3 regions of the Streptomyces sp. NPDC002125 genome follow, and region 3 is predicted to be linked to each of the others. Evidence: riboswitches for the same ligand, from Rfam matches in the RefSeq annotation. Region 3 holds a riboswitch; each other region holds the start of a gene.
What was found. A riboswitch is a leader RNA that binds a small molecule or an ion and turns the genes downstream of it on or off. The one in region 3 is predicted to bind cobalamin.
Positions count from the first base shown of each region.

Region 1: it holds a riboswitch for cobalamin, as region 3 does, so the genes downstream of both, ACWCQM_RS34890 (energy-coupling factor ABC transporter permease) here and ACWCQM_RS36335 (ABC transporter substrate-binding protein) in region 3, are expected to answer to the same signal.
Region 2: it holds a riboswitch for cobalamin, as region 3 does, so the genes downstream of both, ACWCQM_RS02620 (ribonucleoside-diphosphate reductase subunit alpha) here and ACWCQM_RS36335 (ABC transporter substrate-binding protein) in region 3, are expected to answer to the same signal.

Region 1 covers NZ_JBSFDD010000031.1:28,628-35,727, reverse strand. The annotation lists gene ACWCQM_RS34920 (purine-cytosine permease family protein) at 1-190, shown strand, start outside; gene ACWCQM_RS34915 (nuclear transport factor 2 family protein) at 351-752, shown strand; gene ACWCQM_RS34910 (gamma-aminobutyraldehyde dehydrogenase) at 769-2,208, shown strand; gene ACWCQM_RS34905 (energy-coupling factor ABC transporter ATP-binding protein) at 2,404-3,261, opposite strand; gene cbiQ (cobalt ECF transporter T component CbiQ) at 3,258-4,007, opposite strand; gene ACWCQM_RS34895 (energy-coupling factor ABC transporter substrate-binding protein) at 4,014-4,382, opposite strand; gene ACWCQM_RS34890 (energy-coupling factor ABC transporter permease) at 4,382-5,092, opposite strand; cobalamin riboswitch at 5,123-5,304, opposite strand; gene ACWCQM_RS34885 (hypothetical protein) at 5,487-6,005, shown strand; gene ACWCQM_RS34880 (50S ribosomal protein bL37) at 6,191-6,268, shown strand; gene ACWCQM_RS34875 (terpene synthase family protein) at 6,329-7,100, opposite strand, start outside.
Region 2 covers NZ_JBSFDD010000001.1:597,084-604,183, reverse strand. The annotation lists gene ACWCQM_RS02625 (ribonucleotide-diphosphate reductase subunit beta) at 1-94, opposite strand, end outside; gene ACWCQM_RS02620 (ribonucleoside-diphosphate reductase subunit alpha) at 94-2,490, opposite strand; cobalamin riboswitch at 2,631-2,753, opposite strand; gene ACWCQM_RS02615 (GNAT family N-acetyltransferase) at 2,807-3,307, opposite strand; gene mctP (monocarboxylate uptake permease MctP) at 3,428-5,062, opposite strand; gene ACWCQM_RS02605 (DUF3311 domain-containing protein) at 5,059-5,322, opposite strand; gene ACWCQM_RS02600 (GntR family transcriptional regulator) at 5,534-6,304, opposite strand; gene ACWCQM_RS02595 (sugar ABC transporter substrate-binding protein) at 6,588-7,100, shown strand, end outside.
Region 3 covers NZ_JBSFDD010000034.1:31,211-38,310, forward strand. The annotation lists gene ACWCQM_RS36310 (MFS transporter) at 1-549, shown strand, start outside; gene ACWCQM_RS36315 (type B 50S ribosomal protein L31) at 650-913, shown strand; gene ACWCQM_RS36320 (carbohydrate kinase family protein) at 1,025-1,972, shown strand; gene ACWCQM_RS36325 (acyl-CoA dehydrogenase family protein) at 2,022-3,920, shown strand; gene ACWCQM_RS36330 (hypothetical protein) at 3,917-4,096, shown strand; cobalamin riboswitch at 4,227-4,413, shown strand; gene ACWCQM_RS36335 (ABC transporter substrate-binding protein) at 4,517-5,512, shown strand; gene ACWCQM_RS36340 (FecCD family ABC transporter permease) at 5,542-6,591, shown strand; gene ACWCQM_RS36345 (ABC transporter ATP-binding protein) at 6,588-7,100, shown strand, end outside.

The sequences.
Region 1 (7,100 bases), on a different contig from region 3:
GGACATCTCCCTGCCGGTCGGCCTGGTCCTCGCGACCGTCCTCTACCTCACCCTGCTCAGGCTCTTCCCCGAGCCGCGCGCCGTGTACGGACCGGACGGACCCCGCTTCGTCCGGGCCTCGGACACCCCCGTGCCCCCGATCACCAGCGACACGGAGAAGAGCCTCCCCGAGCCCGCAGCCGCCGGCTGACCCGCGCCGCGACCCCCGACCGGGCGTTCCGGCACCCGCCGGCTGACCCGCGCCGCCACCCCCGACCGGGCGTTCCGGCACCCGCCGGCTGACCCGCGCCGCCACCCCCGACCGGGCGTTCCGGCACCCGCCGCCGAACACCCGTGACCAGGAGCAGAACATGAGCACCACCACCGTCCAGGAGGTCCGCGACGCCGCCGACGCGCTCGTCGCCGCCTTCGCCGAAGGCCGCGTCGACGACTACTTCGGCGCCTTCGCCCCCGAAGCGACCTTCGTCTTCCACACCACCCCCCAGCGCCTCGGCTCCACGGCGGAGTACCGCGCCCTCTGGCGGCAGTGGGAGGAGCAGGACGGCTTCCGGATAGTCGGCTGCGTCTCGTCCGCCCAGCTGATCCAGCCCTTCGGCGACACGGCCGTCTTCAGCCACGACGTCGAGACACGGGTCGCCACGCACGCGGGTGAGGAGACGGTCCACGAGCGGGAGACCGTCGTCTTCGCCCGGGCCGCCGACGGCCGCTGGAGCGCCGTCCACGAGCACCTTTCCGCCCGCACCACCGCCTGACCAGGAGCGACGTTCCATGAGCACCACCTTCCGCAACTACATCGACGGTGCGTTCGCCGACGCCGCCGACGGCCGCACGCTCGACGTCGTGGACCCCTCCACGGGCGCCGTCTACGCGACCTCCCCGCTCTCCGGCGCGGCGGACGTCGACGCGGCGATGGCCGCCGCGGCAGCCGCCTTCCCGGTCTGGCGCGACACCACGCCCTCCGTGCGCCAGCGCGCGCTGCTGAAGATCGCCGACGCGATGGAGGCGCGGGCGGACGAGCTGGTCGCCGCGGAGAGCCGCGACACCGGCAAGCCGCTCCACCTCACCCACAGCGAGGAACTCGCCCCCGCCATCGACCAGGTGCGCTTCTTCGCGGGCGCGGCGCGGATGCTGGAGGGCCGCTCGGCCGGCGAGTACATGGAGGGTCTGACCTCCATCATCCGGCGCGAGCCGGTCGGTGTGTGCGCACAGGTCGCGCCCTGGAACTACCCGCTGCTGATGGCGGTCTGGAAGTTCGCTCCGGCGCTCGCCGCGGGCAACGCGGTCGTGCTCAAGCCCTCGGACACCACCCCCGCGTCCACGGTCCTGATCGCCGAGATCATCGGCGGGGTGCTCGCCGAGCTGGAACTGCCCCGCGGCATCTTCAACGTGGTCTGCGGCGACCGTGACACCGGCCGCCTGATGGTGGAGCACCCCACCCCGGCGATGGCGTCCATCACCGGCTCCGTACGCGCCGGGATCCAGGTCGCCCAGAGCGCGTCCAAGGACGTCAAGAGGGTCCACCTGGAGCTCGGCGGCAAGGCTCCCGCCGTGGTCTTCGAGGACGCGGACCTGGCGAAGGCGGTCGAGGACCTGGTCGTCGGCGGCTTCTTCAACGCGGGCCAGGACTGCACGGCCGCCACCCGGATCCTCGTCCACGAGTCGGTCCACGACGAGTTCGTCGCCGCCCTCGCCAAGGCGGCGGCCGACACGAAGACCGGCCTGCCGGACGACGAGGACGTGCTGTACGGCCCGCTCAACAACGCCGGACAGCTCGCCCAGGTCAGCGGTTTCGTCGAGCGGCTGCCCGAGCACGCCAAGGTCGAGGCGGGCGGCCACCGGGTCGGCGACAAGGGCTACTTCTACGCCCCGACCGTCGTCTCCGGCCTGCGCCAGGACGACGAGATCGTCCAGAACGAGGTCTTCGGCCCGGTCATGACGGTCCAGTCCTTCACGGACGAGGCCCAGGCCGTGGAGTTCGCCAACGGCGTCGACTACGCCCTGGCCTCCTCGGTGTGGACCAAGGACCACGCACGGGCGATGCGGATGTCCAAGAATCTCGACTTCGGCTGCGTGTGGATCAACACCCACATGGCACTCGTCGCCGAGATGCCGCACGGCGGGTTCAAGAAGTCCGGCTACGGCAAGGACCTCTCGGCGTACGGCTTCGAGGACTACACCCGGATCAAGCACGTCATGACCTCGCTCTGACACAGCTCCCGCACCGGTGCGTCCGCCGCCCGGCCCGTCACAGGGCCGGGCGGCGCACGTGTACGCGGGCGAGCCCTGCGGGACCTCATGCGCGGCACGCCGCGTCACCAGCCACTGCCTGGTGACCGAGCACGGGTCCGCAGCGATGCCGGGCACCTCGGAGGAGCGCGCCCACGACGAACGGGTCCGGCAGATCTATCCCGGGCCCTGAGGCGGCTCCGCACCGGAGGCGACGGCCGCGAGCTCCTCGGGGGTGCGCGGCCCGGGTGCCCCCGCGTCCAGCAGTCCGTGGGCGCGCAGCAGCCGGGCCGTGGCGATGCCCCAGGGCAGCCGCAGCCCCGCCTCCCGGAGGAGATCCGTCCGGGCCAGCACGGTGGGCGCGGGACCGGAGCGGACACCTCCCGGGGTGAGGACCGCGCAGTCGTCGGCCCAGCGCAGGGCGAGATCGACGTCGTGCGTGGCCATCACCACGGTCGTGCCGCTCGCGCGGAGCGAGCCGAGGGTGTCGAGCAGCCGCTCCTGGCCGTCCGGGTCGAGCCCGGCGGTCGGCTCGTCGAGGATCAGCACGCGAGGGCGCATCGCGACCGCCCCCGCGATGGCGGTCCGCTTGCGCTGTCCGTAGGAGAGGAGATGGGTCGGACGGTCGGCCAGGTGCCCGATGTCGAGGGCGGCGAGCGCCTCGTCCACCCTGCCCCGGACCTCCGTGTCGGGCAGCCCCAGATTCAGCGGCCCGAACGACAGGTCCTGCGCGACGGAAGCGGCGAACAGCTGGTCGTCCGGGTCCTGCACGACCAGCTGTACCGTCGTCCGCAGCCGGGTCAGCCCTTTGCGGTCGTAGGTGGCCGGGCCCCCCTGGACCGTCAACCGGCCCTCGCGCGGGCGCAGTCCGCCGCTGAGCAGCCGCATCAGCGTGGTCTTGCCACTGCCGTTGCGGCCGAGCAGGGCGAGAGCACGGCCCTCGCGTACGTCGAAGTCGAGGCCGCCCAGCACCTCGGGCCCGTCCTCGTAGGCGAAGGAAGCGCCCCGCAGGGCGAGGAGTACGGAGTCGCTCATGACAGCGGCCTCTCAAGGACGAAGGTCAGGGCGGCGAGCGCCGCGAGCAGCGTGACGCTCACGGCCGTGAACCTGACGGAGACGCGGGCCTCGGGCACCAGGACACGCAAGGTGCCGTCGTAACCGCGTCCGGCGAGCCCCGCCTGGAGCCGGGCCGCGCGGTCAAAAGCCCTGACGAACGCGGTGGCGCCGAGCCCGGCCAGGGACCGCCAGGCAGCGGCCCGGCCGGTGTGCCCGAGCCGGGCGGCCTGCGCCTGCCTGATCCGGCGCATCGAGTCGAGCAGCAGGAAACTCATCCGGTACGTCACCAGGGCGACGTCCACCACCGGCGCGGGCACCCCCGCCCGGACCAGACGGGGCAGCAGGTCGGACATCGGGGTGGTGAAGGCGAACAGCAGGACACCGAGCGAAGCGGCCGAGGTGCGCAGCAGCAGCTCCCCGGCGCGTACGGGACCGCCGTCGGCCAGGGAGACGAGCCCCCCGGGGCCGCCGACCTGGACGAGGAGGGTGGCGGCCCCGGTGACACAGAAGCCCAGCGGCACCCGGTAGGCCCGCCACAGCCGGCGCACGGGCACGCCCGCCGGGCCGAGCAGCACGGCGAGCGCGGTGACGAGGACGAGGGCGGCTCCGGGCCAGGGCGGCAGCGAGATCGCCAGCACCGTGAAACCGAGGCCGAGCACGGCCTTGTCCAGGGGATGGCGGCGGCGCCAGTGACTGCTGTGCGCCGCCGCGTCGATCGGCAGCACCCGCCCTCAGGCCCCCCGCGCCGGGGACTGCCCGGCGCCGCTTCCGGTGCCCGCGGCATCGAGCCGTGCCGTGGCGAGCAGTTCGCCCTGGCGGCGTCCGCGCCGCAGGCCGAAGTAGTACGCGAGGACGCCCGCGCCGAGCGCGGCCTGGAGGGCGAACAGGGCCGACTCGATCTCCCCGGAAGGCGGTTCGTACAGCGGGGAGAACCAGGGTTCGTAGCCGGGATCGATCTCGGTGATCGCCGTCTCGGCCTGGGCGTCGGCGCCGGCGAACGGCTCCTTCTCGTCGTCGCCGAGGCCGAGGGCCAGAGGCAGGACGGCCAGCGCGGCCACCACGAGCAGCAGCAGACCGTTGATCTTCGCGTTCCTGTTCATCACGCCACCGCCCCGGTCTTCTCCGCCGTCTTCGTGCCGGCCCGCTTCCCGCTGAGGAACACGCCGAGCCTCGTCAGCTCGCCCTTACTGGACTGCACGAGCAGCCGCATCACCAGCACGGTGAGCAGCCCCTCGCTCACCGCCAGTGGGATCTGGGTGACCGCGAAGATGGAGCCGAACTTGCCGAGCGCGCCCAGGAAACCGCTGCCCGGGTCCGGGAAGGCGAGCGCCAGCTGCACGCTGGTGACGCAGTAGGTGGACAGGTCGGCGGCGAACGCTCCGAAGAACACCGCGGCCATCAGCGGCACGCCGCTCCTGCGCAGCACTCGGTAGAGCGCGTATCCGGCCCAGGGCCCGACGATCGCCATCGAGAAGACGTTGGCGCCGAGCGTGGTCAGGCCGCCGTGGGCCAGCAACAGGGCCTGGAACAGCAGGGTGATGGTGCCCAGGACCGCCATGATCGGCGGGCGGAACAGGATCGCTCCCAGCCCGGTGCCGGTGGGATGCGAGCAACTCCCCGTCACCGAAGGGAGCTTCAGCGCGGACAGGACGAACGTGAAGGCCCCGGCGGCCCCGAGGAGCAGTGTGCTCTCGGGGTTCTCCCGGACCTCACGGGTGAGTGAACGGACTCCGTGGACGACGAACGGCGCGGACGCGACACCCCAGGCGATCGCGTGCGCCGGAGGCAGAAAACCCTCGGCTATGTGCATGGCTCAGCAGACCCTCTCCAGCACCTCGTGGATGGTTGAAGTGCCTTGGCCGGTCTCCTGGCTTACGGGTGACACCGCCCGTGCTCCGCCTTCCCGGGTCCGAGGACCCAGTGGCTGCCCGTGAGGGCCGGAGCCGGACTTCCCGATCACAGTGGCGAGGGCCGCACCGGTATCGCACCGATTTCCCGTTCACCAAGGCGTGGCGACACTAGCCCCAGGCCGGGGACGGTGACAAGCGGGCCCACCCGCGCGCGCCCTGCGTGACTCCCCGTGCGGCCCGCCGGGGACGGTTCCGGGATCACGGTGGCCGGCCAGGCATGCTGAGGGCCGCGGCCACGGCGCCGGAAGGTGCCGGAACGGGGTCGCGTGACGTACGCGCGGTGAGGGAGACCGGATGTCGGAGGACGGGCGATCAGGAGTGCCGCAGGAGAAGGCGGCCGACGTGATGGCGGGCCGGCTCAAGGAGCGCATCTACGCGACGATCACGATGATCGCCGTGGTGGTGGGCCTGTCCCTGAGCAACGCCGGTGCCGCAGGCGCCCTGGCCACGGTCCTGACGACCGCACTGGGGCTGTGGCTCGCGGCGCTCGTGGCCGACCAGCAGGCCCACCGCACGGTCCACCGGCACTTCGCCAGGGGGCACGAGTTGCGCCGCATGCTCTACGTCAGCAGCCCTCTGCTGTCGTGCGCGGTGAGCCCGTCCGTGATGATCGCCCTCGCCGCCCTGGACGTCCTGTATCTGTCCACCGCGCTGATGACGGCGGCCGTCCTGGGCGTCGTCTCGCTCTTCCTCTGGGGCTGCGTGGGTGGAGTGCGCCTGGGAGGCGGTGTGTTCACGGCGGTGCTGGCGGGCGTGGCCGACGCGGCGATCGGGGTCGCGGTCGTGCTGGTGAAGGTCTCCGCCGGGCACTGACGCCGGCCCCGGACGCCCGTCGGCCCGTCGTGCTCCGCCGGCCCTCCCCGGCGCCGTGGCGCACGCCACCCGGATGCGGCCGGACCTGGTGTTTACCGCCGCGCCGACGGGTAAGGGGCACTGTGGTTGCCGGAAGTGACATTTCGGTTGAAAGTGTGCAGAAACTACAGGATGAGGAGGGATCGATGTCCTCGAAGCGACGTCGTAAGAAGAAGGCCCGCCGCAAGAACGGCGCGAACCACGGCAGCCGTCCCCAGACCTGAGGGCGCGCCGACGGACCGGGGAGCGGCGCGCGCCGCTCCCCGAAGCGTCTCCCGGCAGTCTCAGTCCTTCAGATGGGTCCACCACCAGGCGATGCTGTCGATCGGCAGCGGCTTGTCCGCCGCCGCGCGCAGCGGGGCCGCCGCGGAGCCGGACGGCAGGTCGGCGGGGTTCTCCGGATTGACGTACCGGTTGGTCGTGAGCGACCAGTCGTAGTCGGCACGGATCCAGGAGTCGCAGCCCGTGATCCACCGGCGGAGCTCCGGGCCGGCGGCGGCCAGGATCTGGTCGCGGAGCCGGAGGTAGAGGGTCATGGCGCTGGTGTGCATGGTGGCGGCCTCGGCCACCGCCTCGTCGAGCGGGCAGTTCCGCTCGTGGGCGATCAGGTCGACGATGTTCCCGAATCCCTCGTGGCTCCGTTCGCGCTCCTTGTGGTAGGAGACCAGGTCGTTGGACCAGCCGATGATCGCGGCGAAGACCTCGACGAACGCCCGTACGTCATGGCGCTCGTAGTCCGCCGCGGGGAGGTCGTACCCGTGGATGATCTCGCTGAGCGTCGAGAAGATCTTGACCCCGGAGGAGTCCAGCCGGACCGCCAGATGGTCGGAGAGCGTGGGTATCCGTCCGTAGGCACTGTTGGCGGCCATCCAGACCTGACCCTGGAGGTACGCCCGGAAGCTGGCGGCCCAGCGGGCGGTCTGCACCGGAGTCGTCAGTCCGTCGAGCCGCATGCGCAGCTCGTGCAGCGCGGCGCTGTAGTTGTCGTCGGTGGCGGCGGTCCAAGGGACGTCGATGATCCGCTGGAGCTTGGTGATCATCAGCAGGGTGGCGTCG
Region 2 (7,100 bases), on a different contig from region 3:
CCCGGTAGCGCTCGTAGAAGTCCGGGTAGCGCATGGGGCGCAGGGTCAGCTCGAAGCCCGGGTCGAGCAGGTTCTTGTTCTCGGTGGTGCTCATTACTGGCAGGCCTCGCAGGACTCGGGGTTTTCGAGGGAGCAGGCGATCGCGTCCGCGTCGGGAGCGGCTGCCTGCTGCACGGGAATCGGAGCGGCGGCGACGGCCGTCCCGGACGCCGCGCGGGCGATCCGGGTCGCCGGGCGCGAACGCAGGTAGTACGTCGTCTTCAGCCCCTGCTTCCAGGCGTACGCGTACATCGAGGAGAGCTTGCCGATCGTCGGCGTCTCCAGGAACAGGTTCAGCGACTGGCTCTGGTCGAGGAACGGCGTACGGGCCGCCGCCATGTCGATCAGACCGCGCTGCGGGATCTCCCACGCCGTGCGGTACAGCGCCCGCACGTCCTCGGGGATCCAGGCGAAGCCCTGCACGGAGCCGCTCGCCTCGCGCAGTGCCTCGCGGGTCCGGGCGTCCCAGACGCCGAGCTTCTTCAGCTCGTCCACCAGGTAGGCGTTGACCTGGAGGAACTCACCGCTGAGCGTCTCGCGCTTGAAGAGGTTGGAGACCTGCGGCTCGATGCACTCGTAGACCCCGGCGATCGAGGCGATCGTCGCCGTCGGCGCGATGGCGAGCAGCAGCGAGTTGCGCATCCCGCTCTTCGCGATCCGGGCGCGCAGGGCGTCCCAGCGCTCCGGCCAGTTCAGCTCGGTGGCGTAGTGGTCGGGGTGCAGCACGCCCCGGGCGGCGCGGGTCTCGGACCAGGCGGGCAGCGGGCCGGACCTCTCGGCCAGGCCGCAGGAGGCCTCGTAGGCGGCGAGCATGATGCGCTCGGAGATCTTCGTGGAGAGCGCGCGGGCCTCGGGGGAGTCGAAGGGCAGCCGCAGCTGGAAGAAGACGTCCTGGAGGCCCATCGCGCCGAGACCCACCGGCCGCCAGCGGGCGTTGGAACGCCCGGCCTGCTCGGTCGGGTAGAAGTTGATGTCCACGACACGGTCCAGGAAGGTCACCGCCGTACGCACGGTGGCGTCCAGCCGCTCCCAGTCGATGGTGCCGTCGGCGACGAACGCGCCGAGGTTGACCGACCCCAGGTTGCAGACAGCCGTCTCACCGTCGTCGGTGACCTCCAGGATCTCGGTGCAGAGGTTCGAGGAGTGGACGACCCTGCCCGGCTCGGCGGTCTGGTTCGCCGTGCGGTTGGACGCGTCCTTGAACGTCATCCAGCCCTGGCCGGTCTGCGCGAGGGTGCGCATCATGCGCCCGTAGAGCTCACGGGCCGGCATGGTCTTGCGGGCCAGCCCCTTGGCCTCGGCGGCGCGGTACGCGGCGTCGAACTCGTCGCCCCACAGGTCCACCAGCTCGGGGGCGTCCGCCGGGGAGAACAGCGACCACTCGGTGTCCGCGTCGACCCGGCGCATGAACTCGTCCGGGATCCAGTGCGCCAGGTTGAGGTTGTGCGTACGCCGCTGGTCCTCACCGGTGTTGTCGCGCAGCTCCAGGAACTCCTCGATGTCCGCGTGCCAGGTCTCCAGATAGACCGCGGCGGCACCCTTGCGCCGGCCCCCCTGGTTGACCGCCGCGACCGAGGCGTCGAGCGTCTTCAGGAACGGCACGATGCCGTTGGAGTGCCCGTTCGTCCCCCGGATGAGTGAACCGCGCGCGCGGATACGGGAGTAGGAGAGGCCGATACCGCCCGCGTGCTTGGAGAGGCGCGCCACCTGGTGGTAGCGGTCGTAGATGGAGTCGAGCTCGTCCAGCGGTGAGTCCAGCAGATAGCAGGAGGACATCTGCGGGTGCCGGGTGCCGGAGTTGAAGAGGGTGGGGGAGGAGGGCAGATAGTCCAGCCGGCTCATCAGGCCGTACAGCGCGGCGACCTCCTCCAGGGCGCGCTCGGAGGTGTCCTCGGCGAGCCCGGCGGCGACGCGCAGCATGAAGTGCTGCGGGGTCTCGACGACCTCGCGGGTGAGCGGGTGGCGCAGCAGATAGCGGCTGTACAGCGTCCGCAGCCCGAAGTAGCCGAAGCGGTCGTCGGCCCCGTCGGCGAGCGCCTGCCCGACCAGCGCGTCCAGAGCGTCTGCGTGCAGCGCGACGAACTCCGCCGTACGGTCCGCGATCAGGCCCTCGCGGTGTCCGGTGGCGACCGAGGCCGAGAAGGAGACCGCCCCCTGTCCGGCCGCCTCGTCCGCGATGGTGCGGGTGAGGAGCCGCGCGGCGAGCCGGGAGTAGGCCGGGTCCTCGGAGATCAGGCCGGCGGCGGCCTCGGTGGCCAGCGAGCGCAGCTCGGCCTCGTCCGCCCGCGCGCTCCGGCCGCGCAGCGCGGCGGCGGCGACCCGTCCGGGGTCGGTGTCGGGCAGATCGGCGGTGAGACCGGTCAGGGTCCGCAGCAGGGCGGTCCCGGGGGCGTCGGCCGCAAGGCCTTCGGATTCCTCGGCCGAAACCGGATCGGCTGGCGCGATGGTCACTGGGGCTATCCCTCGCTCGGCTCTGGGCCTGCGGGAGCGGGGCAGCCGGGGCACGACCGAGCCCGCGAAAGGGCAGCACGGCGTGCACGGCGTCCACCGGCCCTCCGCGGGGCCCGGACGTCTCGGCGTCCGGTTCGGTCGAGCCGGACGCGCTGTCGACAGGTCTTCGGACTTCGGGTGCGCCGAAGCACACCGATCACACCGTTGCGGGACAGTTCCGGATTCGCACCGGATTCCCCTGCGGCGACAGCGAGGTCGAGCATACATGTGGGGGCTGCCTGCTGAGGCAGCCCCCACATGTTGTGTCGCGGAGGAGTCAGAGAGCCAGGCGGTACGTCAGCAGCCGGAGGGCGGGCAGCGGGTTCCAGTCCCGCTCCGGGGTCCGTACGAAGCCGAGGCGCTCATAGATCCGGTGGGCGCCACGCATGGCCGGCTGCGTCGACAGGACGATCCCGGAGCACCCTCCGGCGGCACTCGCCCGGTCCACGCACGCCCGTACGAGCGCCTCGCCCGCGCCCCGTCCACGAGCCTCCGGGGATACGGCGAGCATCCGGAACTCGGCCTCGTCCGCGGCGGCGACGTCCGCCCACGGGCCGCCGGACGCGACGTAGGTGACGCCGCCCAGCAGCCGGCCGTCGCCGTCGACCGCGACCAGCACCTCGGTCTCGGCCGCTCGCTGCCCGACGGCGCGGAGCTTCTCCAGATAGGGGTCGTCGGCGCCGAGGTCCAGGAGCCCGTCCCTGAGATACGCCTCGGCGGTGATCCCGGCCAGGGCCTCGTACTGCGCGGGCCGGATCCGCCTGATCGATAGGTCCATGGGCGCAGTCTGCCGCAGCCGGACGAGGGGACGCCTCCCTGTTTCCGGGGGCACGAACGACGCCGTCCCGGCAGGGTGGACCCTGCCGGGACGGCGTCGCCCTCCTGGTGCCCGCGGGGGTCAGTGACCGCCCGGGGCACCCACCGTGGCGGGCGGGAGCTTCTCCTGGACGCCGGGGTCGCCCACGTCCGCGGTGTAGTCGGACGGGGACGTCTCGTCGATGCCCGCCGGGGCCTTCACCGCGTTGAGGACGAAGGTCAGCACGACCACGACGAGGACGTTCAGCACGAACGCGGTGAGACCGATGTAGCCGATCTCGCCGATGCCCGGGATCTCCTTCGAGGACCCGCCGAAGTGCTTCTGGGTCGGGCTGGCGACACCGTACGCGGCCACCGTGCCGTAGATCATGCCGACCGCCCAGCCGGCGATCAGGGCCCAGCGGTGGAACCACCGGGTGAACAGGCCGCCCACCAGGGCGGGCATCGTCTGGAGGATCCAGATGCCGCCCAGCAGCTGGAAGTTGATCGCGACCGTCTTGTCCATGGTGAGGACGAAAGCGAGCGCGCCGACCTTCACCAGCAGCGAGACCAGCTTGGAGACCTTGGTCTCCTGGGCCGGGGTCGCGTCGGGCTTGATGAAGTCCTTGTAGATGTTGCGGGTGAAGAGGTTCGCCGCGGCGATCGACATGATCGCGGCCGGCACCAGCGCGCCGATACCGATCGCGGCGAAGGCCACACCCGCGAACCAGTCCGGGAACATGTTCTCGAACAGCTGCGGGATCGCGAGCTGTCCGTTGTCCACCTTGATCCCGGCGGCGATCGCCATGAAGCCGAGCAGGGCCAGCAGACCCAGCATCAGCGAGTACAGCGGCAGGATCGTCGTGTTGCGCCGGATCACCTCACGGCTGCGGCTGGAGAGCGTCGCCGTGATCGAGTGCGGATACATGAAGAGGGCCAGTGCCGAGCCCAGTGCCAGGGTGGCGTACACCCACTGGCCGGAGGCGCCCGGCGCGAGTCCGGCCACGGGTTTGCCCGCCGCCTCGTTCGCCGCCGAGAACTTCTCGTTCGCCGCGGCGAAGATGTTGTCGAAGCCGCCCAGCTTTATCGGGATGTAGATGATCGCCACCGCGATGACGAGGTAGATCAGGCCGTCCTTGACGAACGCGATCAGCGCCGGCGCACGCAGGCCCGAGGAGTAGGTGTACGCCGCGAGGACCGCGAACGCGATCAGCAGCGGCAGGTCCTTGATGAACCAGTGCGTGGTCTCGCCGCCGCCGACTCCCATGACGTCCAGCACGGCCTGGATGCCGACCAGCTGGAGCGCGATGTACGGCATCGTGGCGAGGATGCCCGTGAGGGCGACCGCCAGCGAGAGCCCCTTCGAGCCGAAGCGCCCCCGGACGAAGTCCGAGGTGGTGACGTAGCCGTGCTTGTGCGAGACCGACCACAGACGCGGCAGGAAGGTGAAGATGAGCGGATAGATGAGGATCGTGTAGGGGACCGCGAAGAAGCCGGCCGCCCCCGCCGCGTAGACCGCCGCAGGGACCGCGACGAAGGTGTACGCCGTGTAGAGGTCGCCGCCCAGCAGGAACCAGGTCACCCAGGTGCCGAACGACCGTCCGCCCAGGCCCCATTCGTCGAGGCTGGCCTCGTTCTCGGCCTTGCGCCAGCGCGCGGCCATGAATCCGATGACCGTGACGGCCAGGAAGAAGAAGATGAACACGGCGAGTGCGACGCCGTTCACACCGTCCTTCATGCGGAAGCACCTCCCTTGCGGGCGCGCTGGTCACGCTGCCACAGCTTGTACGCGACCATGGTGAGCGAGGTCGAGATGAGCACCCAGAGCATCTGGTACCAGTAGAAGAACGGGATGCCGATGAAGGTCGGTTCGATCTTTGCGTACGAGCCCACCCAGAGCATCGCCACGAACGGGGCTATCAGACAGAGCGCGATGACCACCCTGACGGGTGTCACGGTGGGTCCTGTCGGTGGGTTCGCTTCGTTTTCTTCCGGCATATGGCGACTCCGTCCCCTCGCTGATCACCTGGTGTAATGCGCAGGAAATCTAGGCGAGAGGTCCGGCCATCGTCACCCCCCGTCCGCATTGCGGTCCTGCAACGGTCCGCCGCGCACGGGAACAGGCGTGGCCGGAACCCGCTGCCGCCCGGAACGACCGATCCCCTCGCGCGGGCGCGAGGGGATCGTGGGGCGAGAGGTCCGGGCGGTCTCAGTCGGTGGGACGCTTCAGGCGCGCCACGAACTTGTAGCGGTCGCCCCGGTACACCGAGCGCACCCACTCCACGGGTTCGCCGTGTCCGTCGATCGAGTGACGGGAGAGCATGAGCATCGGAAGGCCGACGTCCGTGCCGAGCAGCCCCGCCTCGCGCGGGGTGGCGAGCGAGGTCTCGATGGTCTCCTCGGCCTCGGCCAGCCGGACGTCGTACACCTCGGCCAGAGCGGTGTAGAGCGAGGTGTACTTCACCAGTGAACGGCGCAGCGCGGGAAAGCGCTTGGCCGAGAGGTGCGTGGTCTCGATGGCCATCGGCTCCCCGCTGGCGAGACGGAGCCGCTCGATGCGCAGCACCCGCCCGCCCGCGGTGATGTCCAGCAGTCCGGCGAGCGTGTCGTCCGCCGTGACATAGCCGATGTCCAGCAGCTGGGAGGTGGGCTCCAGGCCCTGGGCGCGCATGTCCTCGGTGTACGAGGTGAGTTGCAGGGCCTGGGAGACCTTCGGCTTGGCCACGAAGGTGCCCTTGCCCTGGATGCGCTCCAGCCGGCCCTCGACCACCAGCTCCTGGAGGGCCTGGCGCACGGTGGTGCGCGAGGTGTCGAACTCGGCGGCCAGGGTCCGCTCGGGAGGCACCGGAGTGCCCGGCGGCATGGTGTCCGTCATATCGAGGAGATGGCGCTTGAGCCGGTAGTACTTGGGGACGCGGGCCGTGCGCGCACCCGCACCCGCACCGGTCTCGCTCGTCACTCTGCCCCCGTCGGCACCCATGGCCCGCCTTCCCGACTGCTGCGTTGCTGCCGTCACCGGCTCCTCCGTCTGTCGCGGCTCACATGGTGGCACGGTCCGGTCACGGGTCGTCGCCCTCCCTCAGGTGTCGGTCCGATAACGGACGCGAGTGCACTTCTTATACACCCTTGACACCCCTAAAGGTCTAGGCCAAGCTCCCGGTACTGGTCTAAACCATTAAAGACCAGGTCCCAGCCCCACAGGCACCAGGCTTACGTCTTCGCGGTGGGCGGGGGGTTGCTGGTATCCCTGAGGAGGGTGTGGCATGAAGCGCAAGCTCATTGCGGCAGTAGGCGTCGCAGCGATGATGACCGGAATCGCGGCGTGTGGTGGGGACAGTAATGAAAACGCCTCGAAGGATCCGAAGGACCGCACCGAGAGCCTGACGGTCTGGCTCATGGTCGACGCGCAGAGCACCTGGCCGGAACTGGTCAAGGACGTCAACGCGCAGTTCAAGAAGAAGTACCCGAAGGTCAAGGTCAACGTCCAGTACCAGCAGTGGGCGGACAAGGCCAAGAAGCTCGACACGGCCCTCGGCGGCGACAAGTTCCCGGATGTCGTCGAGCTCGGCAACACCGAGACGATGCAGTACATCCTGAACGGCGCCCTCGCCGAGATCGACCCCAAGAAGTACGACAACTCGGACACCTGGATCAAGGGTCTGAAGGACACCTGCACCTTCGAGGGCAAGCAGTTCTGCGTGCCCTACTACGCGGGCGCCCGTGTCGCGATCTACAACAAGGACATGTTCAAGAAGGGCACCGGCAGCGACGTGCTC
Region 3 (7,100 bases):
GGCACCGCGCTCGCCGCCCTCGAACTGCTCACCCCGGGCCGCGCCGCCGCGCTGACCGGGGCCCCGGAGTCCGGCGCGGTGCTCTTCGCCGGACTCGCGGCGGCCGGATTCGTCTGCTCCGCGCTCGGCAGCCGCCTGGCGCCGCTCGTCGCCCGGGTCACGGGGGACGGGGAGCGCGCGGTCCTGGTGAGCCTCGGCGCCGGTGCGGCCGGCCTGCTGGTGCTCGGCGCCACCGTCACCGCGTCCGGCGCCCCGGCGGCGGCCCTCGCCGCCGCCGGATACGGGCTGGTCTACCTGGGCCTCGGCGCCGCGGGTCCCAGCGAGAGCGACCTCCTGCACCGCCGCGTCGACACCGCGGGCCGGGCGACCGCCCTGTCCGTGCAGTCGCTCGCCCAGCAGCTGACCGGAGCCGCCGCCGGCCTGGTCGTCGGCCTGCTCCCCGCAGGACCGCTGCCCTGGCTGCTCACCGCCGCCGTCCTGCTCGCCGGAGCGCTGCTCTGGGCCCGGCGCACCGCCGGCGCTCCGGCGCCGGAGTGGGGCGGGGCCTGAAGCACTGCTCCGTACGGACGCCCCCGATCGCGCCCGCACCCGGGGTTCGGGACGCTGGCCCGGAGCGGGACGCGAGATCCCCGTACCCCCAGGAGCAGGCATGCAGCAGGACAAGCACCCGTCGTACCGTCCCGTGGTCTTCCGCGACCGTTCCGCCGGTTACGCCTTTCTGACCAGGTCCACCGCGTCGAGCGAGCAGACCATCGACTGGGACGACGGCAACAGCTATCCGGTCATCGACGTCGAGATCTCCGCCGAGAGCCACCCGTTCTTCACCGGCAAGGCACGGGTGGTCGACACCGAGGGCCAGGTCGCGAAGTTCGAGCGGCGGTACGGCGACGAGGGGCGCGGGGACACCCCCTGAACCCCGGGTCTCCACGGCCCCCGCGCACCGGGCAGAATCGGCGGCGCCCTGCCCCGTGACAGCCGCGCTCCACCGGCCGGCCCGCCCGCGTTCCCCAGGAGACCCGCACCCATGCCCGACAGCCCCGCCCTCCTGGTCATCGGCGAATGCGTCGCCGACATCGTCCGGACGCCGGGCGCGCCGGACCGCACCCACGCCGGTGGCAGCCCCGCGAACGTCGCGTACGGGCTGGCCAGGCTCGGCCGCGACACCACCCTGATCACCCAGCTCGGTCCGGATGCCGACGGGCGGCTGATCCGGGACCACCTCGCCGGCGCCGGGGTGCGGGTGCTGACGGACGGGAGCCCGGAGCCCACCCCGGCCGCCACCGTCGAGCTGGACGACGAGGGCCGCGCGGCCTACGCCTTCGCGATCACCTGGACGCTGGGCCCGGTCGAGCGGCCGGGGGAGCCACCCGTGCACGTCCACACCGGGTCCCTCGCCACCGCCCTGGAACCCGGCGCGGACACGGTCCTGGGCCTGGTCGAAGCGCTCCGTACGGCCGCGACCGTGAGCTACGACCCCAATGTGCGGACCGGCCTGATGGGGGACCACGCCACCGCCGTCCGGCGAGCCGAGCGCTGCGTCGCGCTCAGCGACATCGTCAAGGCCAGCGACGAGGACCTGCGCAGGCTGTATCCGCACGAGACCCCGGAGGAGGCCGCCGAGCGCTGGCTGCGCTCCGGGCCCGCCGTCGTCCTGCTCACCCGGGGAGCCGAGGGCGCCCAGGCGTTCCTGCCCGGCGGGACCGTCGGCATCGGGGCGCCGCCCGTCCGGGTCGAGGACACCGTGGGCGCGGGCGACGCCTTCATGTCCGGCACGCTGCACGCCCTGGTAGCGCACGGACTGCTCGGCGCGGAGGCCCGCACACGGCTGCGCTCCCTGGACGCCGCCACCCTCGGCGACGTCCTGCGCCACGGTGTGGCCTCCGCTGCCGTGACCGTCCGGCGGGCCGGTGCGCTGCCTCCCGACGAGGAGGAGCTGGCAGCGGCTCTGACCAGCGCGCCTGTACCCGGGTGATCGGAGTGACGGGGGTGTCCTCGGACGCACCTTCCTCGTTCAGCCCGGTATGACCGTGACCCTCACCGAAACCGCTCCACCGTCCACCACCGAACTGCTGACCGCCGTCCTCCTCGGTCCGGAACACCGCCGCGAACACGGCTTCTGGCAGCGGCTGATCAGCACAGAACCGTTCCGCCGCCCCGCCGGGGGAACGCCCGAAGAGCGACTGGAACTCGCCTACGACCGGTTGCGGGTCCTCAACCTCTCCCTCGACAGCGGGGCGCGCCTCGCCGCCGACCCACGCGCCCTGGCCGCCCTGCACGCCTGGCTCGGGCCGGTCGACCCCGCGCTGACCACCGTCGCGGGCATCCACTACAACCTCTTCCTCGGCAGCCTCCTCGATCAGGACGGCGCGGGCCACCGGGACCTGTCGGACTATCTGTCCCTGCGCCGCATCGGCACGTTCCTGTGCACGGAGGTGGCACACGGAAACAACGCGGCGGCCATGGAGACCACCGCGACGTACGACCGCGAGCGCGACGGATTCGTCCTGCACACCCCGAACGCGGGCGCGCAGAAGTTCATGCCCAACACCAGCCCGGCGGGCGGGGCCAAGTCCGGGCTGGTCGCCGCACGTCTGGTGGCCGACGGCTCCGACCACGGGGTACGCCTCTTCCTGGTGCCGCTCACCGACGAGGAGCGCGCGCTGCCCGGCATCAGGGTGCGGCGGCTGCCCGCCCGGATGGGCAGCCCCGTGGACCACTGTCTGACCTCCTTCGACCAGCTCTTCGTGGCACGTGACGCCCTGCTGGGAGCCGACCGGGAGGAGGGCGCCCGGGGGGAGTTCAGGACGGCACCGGGGGACAGGCGGCGGCGCTTCCTGACCTCGATCGGCAGGGTCATCCACGGCCGGGTCTCGATGAGCGCCTGCGCGGCGGGCTCGGCCCGCGCGACCCTGGCGGTCGCCGTGCGCTACGGGGGCCACCGGATGATCTCCGGCTCCCGGCGCACACCGCCCGTACCGGTCAACGCCCACCGCACCCACCACGGGCCGCTCGCCTCGGCCATGGCCAAGGTCTTCGCCATGAGCCTGCTGCACCGCAGGGCACAGGAGCGCTGGGAGAGCTGTACGGAGGAGGGCGGCAGGGCCGAGGCGGGGACGCTCGTCGACGTCGCCAAGGCATGGATCACCTGGCGGGCCCGGGAGGTCATCGTCGAGAGCCGTGAACGCTGCGGCGCGCAGGCGCTGCTGGAGAACAACGGCATGACCGAACTCGTCACGGGTGTGGAGGGCGCCATCACGGCCGAGGGCGACAACATCGCCCTCTACGCCAAGGCGGCGGCCGACCTGCTCCTCTCGGCCGGGCCGGACGCGCCGGGGAGTGTCCCGGCCGGGCCGGACGGGCCCGGCCGTGTTCCCGCCGAGCCCGGGCGCGAGGGGACCGGCGAGCCCGGCGACCTCGCCGACCCGCGCTTCCTGGTCCGGCTCCTCGCCGCGGTGGAGGACATCTGGTTCGACCGCGCCAGGACCCGGGCGCTGCGGGTGCCGGACACCGACGTCCTCGCGCAGTGGAACGCGGCGTCCGGGCCCGCGATCCGGGGAGTCGAGGCCTATGCCTACCGGCACGCCGCCGAGGCCTACGCCGAGGCCCGCGCCGCACTGCCCGAGGGGGCGGCGAGAGAGCGGCTGGGGGAACTGGAGCGGCTGTTCGCCGTGGAGTGGGTCGCCCGCAACAGCGGCGACCTGCTGGCCGCGGGCCTGCTGAGCGCCGTTCAGACCGAGGCACTGGCCGAGACCGCCGAGGAGCTGATCACGGCCGTCGCCGCGCACGCCCCCCAACTGGCCGACTCCTTCGCCCTGCCCGCTGAACTGCTCGCCGACTGGCCCATCGCGGGGCCCGGCTACGCCGACGCCTACGACGACCCCCGGGGCCCCTGGAACAGCGGTCCGGCGGACGCCCGATGAGCGCCCCGTCCCCGGCCCGTGAGGCACGGCCGATGGGCCGCCGCGTCGCGGAGGGCCTGGAGATCCTCGGCACGAGCGCGGTCCTGCTGGCCTACTGGGGCACGGTGTCCGTGCTCGCCCGCGTGGGAGGGGGACCGCGCAGACGCCGCGGCGAATCGGTTCGCCCCAAGGGCTGACCCGCCCGAGGACCTGCCGGCCGGTACGGAGGACGACGTCCCGCCCGCCGTACCGGCCCTGCCCGTCGTACCGGCCGAGGGCCCCGGAAGTGAGATCCGCACCGGCCGCAGAAGCCGCCGTCACGTCGCGTGATAGCTTGCAGACGCCAGTCACACTCCACGTGGAGTCAGGGAATCCGGTGCGAATCCGGAGCTGACGCGCAGCGGTGAGGGGGACGGGCGGGGCCACGGCCACTGGGACATCCTCGGGTGCCCCGGGAAGGCGCCCCGTCCGGACGAACCCGAGTCCGAAGACCTGCTGGCACCCGCTTCCGCACCCGGGAGCGGAACTCCGTACGGGCTCCGCGCATGAGCCCAGAGACGCCGAGGGACCCTGTGCCGCCCATAGCCAGCACCGCACGCCGAACCACCCCGGTCCTCATGGGACTTGTCCTGCTGACCGCATGCGGCGGCACCGGGACCACCGGAGCCGCACCGGGAGGGGGCGGCGCCGGATTTCCGGTGACGCTGACGAACTGCGGACGCACCGTCACCGTGGACTCCGCACCGCGCCACGCGGTCTCCCTGGACCAGGGATCGACGGAGATCCTGCTCTCCCTGGGCCTCGCCGACCGGCTCGCCGGGACCTCCACCTGGACCGATCCCGTGATGAAGGGCCTGGAGAAGGCCGAGACGAAGATCCCCCGCATCGCGGAGAACCGCCCCTCCTCGGAGAAGGTCCTCGCCGTGGAACCCGACTTCGTCAGCGCCTCGTTCGAATCGACCCTCGGCAAGGGCGGCGTCGCGCCGCGCGAGCAGTTCGAGGACCTCGGAGTGCCGACGTACGTCTCGCCCGCCGACTGCACCGCCAAGGACAACAGCGGCAGTGGCGACGGCTCCCGTACGAAGCCGCTCACCATGGACAGCGTCTACACCGAAGTACGCGAGCTCGCGCGGGTGTTCGGCGTACCGGAGCGGGGCGACGCGCTCGTCGCCCGGCTCCAGGCCCGGATCGGTGCCGCGACCAAGGGCATCGACGCGTCCGGAACGAGCCTGCTCTACTGGTTCGCCAACTCCGAGGCCCCCTACATGGCGGGCTGCTGCGGAGCCCCCGGCATCATCACCGGGGAACTCGGCGCGGAGAACGTCTTCGACGACACCCACGAGGAATGGCCCCAGATCAACTGGGAGACCGTCGCCGACCGGAACCCCGACGTCCTGGTCATCGGCGACCTGACCCGGAAGTCGCAGACGGCCGAGAGCGCCGCGAAGAAGATCGAGTTCCTGGAGTCCAACCCCGCCACGAAGAACATGGACGCGGTACGGCACAAGCGGTACGTCCTGCTCAGCGGCCAGGCCATGAATCCGACGATCCGGACCGTGGAGGGCGTGGAGCGCGTCGCGGCCGGGCTCCGCTCGTTCGGGCTCGCGGGGTGACGGACACCGGACACGCCCCGGACGTACGCGTGGAGCTGCCGCCGGCGGGCCGCGCCGCCGGAGCCCGCGTCGTGCGCGACGGCCTCCTGTGGGCCGGGGGTCTCGCCCTGCTGCTCCTGTCCGTCGCGGTCGCCGTCACGATCGGCCCCGCCCGTATCTCCGTCCCGGACGTCTGGTCGGCCGTGGCCTCGCACCTCGGGCTCGCCCAACCCCGGCTGACCCCGATCCGCGACGGCATCATCTGGAACCTGCGCATGCCCCGCACCCTGCTCGCCGCGGTGTGCGGGGCCGGGCTCGCGGTGTGCGGCACGGTGATGCAGTCGCTGCTGCGCAATCCGCTCGCCGACCCGTTCGTCCTCGGCGTCTCCTCCGGGGCGTCCACCGGCGCGGTCGTGGTCGTCGTGCTCGGCGTCGGCGGGGGAGTGGTCCCGGTCCCGGCCGGGGCATTCGTCGGGGCCCTGTGCTCCTTCGCCCTCGTCCTGCTGCTCAGCCACACCCTCGGCGGCTCGACCGACCGGGTCGTCCTCTCCGGGGTCGCGGCCATGCAGCTCTTCTCGGCGCTCACCTCCTTCGTGGTGATGACCGCGGCCGACGCCGAGCAGACCCGGGGCGTGCTGTTCTGGCTGCTCGGCTCCCTGAGCGGGGTCGGCTGGGGCGACGTGTGGATGTGCTCCGCCGTGCTGGCCGTGACACTGCTGATCTGCCTGGGTCACGCCCGTACGCTCGACGCCTTCGCCTTCGGCCAGGACGCGGCTGCCGCTCTCGGGGTGCACGTGGCCCGCACCCGGATCGTGCTGCTCTGCGCGACCGCGCTGCTGACGGCGGCCCTCGTCAGCTCTGCGGGTGCCATCGGGTTCGTCGGCCTCGTGCTGCCGCACGCGGCCCGTGCGCTGGCCGGCTCGGGGCACCGACGGCTGCTGCCGCTCACCGCGCTCGCCGGGGCCGTCTTCCTGGTCTGGGTCGACACCCTGGCCAGGACCGTCCTCGACCCTCAGGAGGTTCCGGTCGGCGTGGTCACCTCCCTCATCGGCGTACCCGCCTTCGTCCTGGTTCTCTACCGCACGCGGAGGAGCGCATGAGCCCTCAGAAGCACCCCGGGACCGTCGCACCCGCGCCCGGCGAAGGGCTGAGGGCGTCGCGGGTCAGCCGGGAGGCGGGCGGACGGCTCGTCATGGACGGGGTGAGTATCGCCCCGCCGCCCGGCAGCACGACCGGGCTGCTCGGACCCAACGGCTCGGGCAAGACCACGCTGCTCAGAGTGATGGCGGGCGTGCTGACCCCCGGCCGGGGCGTGGTCACCCTCGACGGCCGCACCCTCGCCGAGACCGGCCGCAGGAGTGTCGCCCGCCGTGTCGCCGTGGTCGACCAGCACGCCGTCACCCAGGTCGAGATGAACGTGGCGGACGTCGTACGCCTCGGCCGCATTCCGCACCGTCGCGCCTGGTCGGCGCCCGGACCCGACGACGAGGACGCCGTACGCGAGGCGCTGGCACGCACCGGACTCGCCGACCGTGCGGGCCAGTCCTGGCACACCCTGTCCGGAGGCGAGCGCCAGCGTGTCCAGATCGCCCGGGCGCTCGCCCAGCGG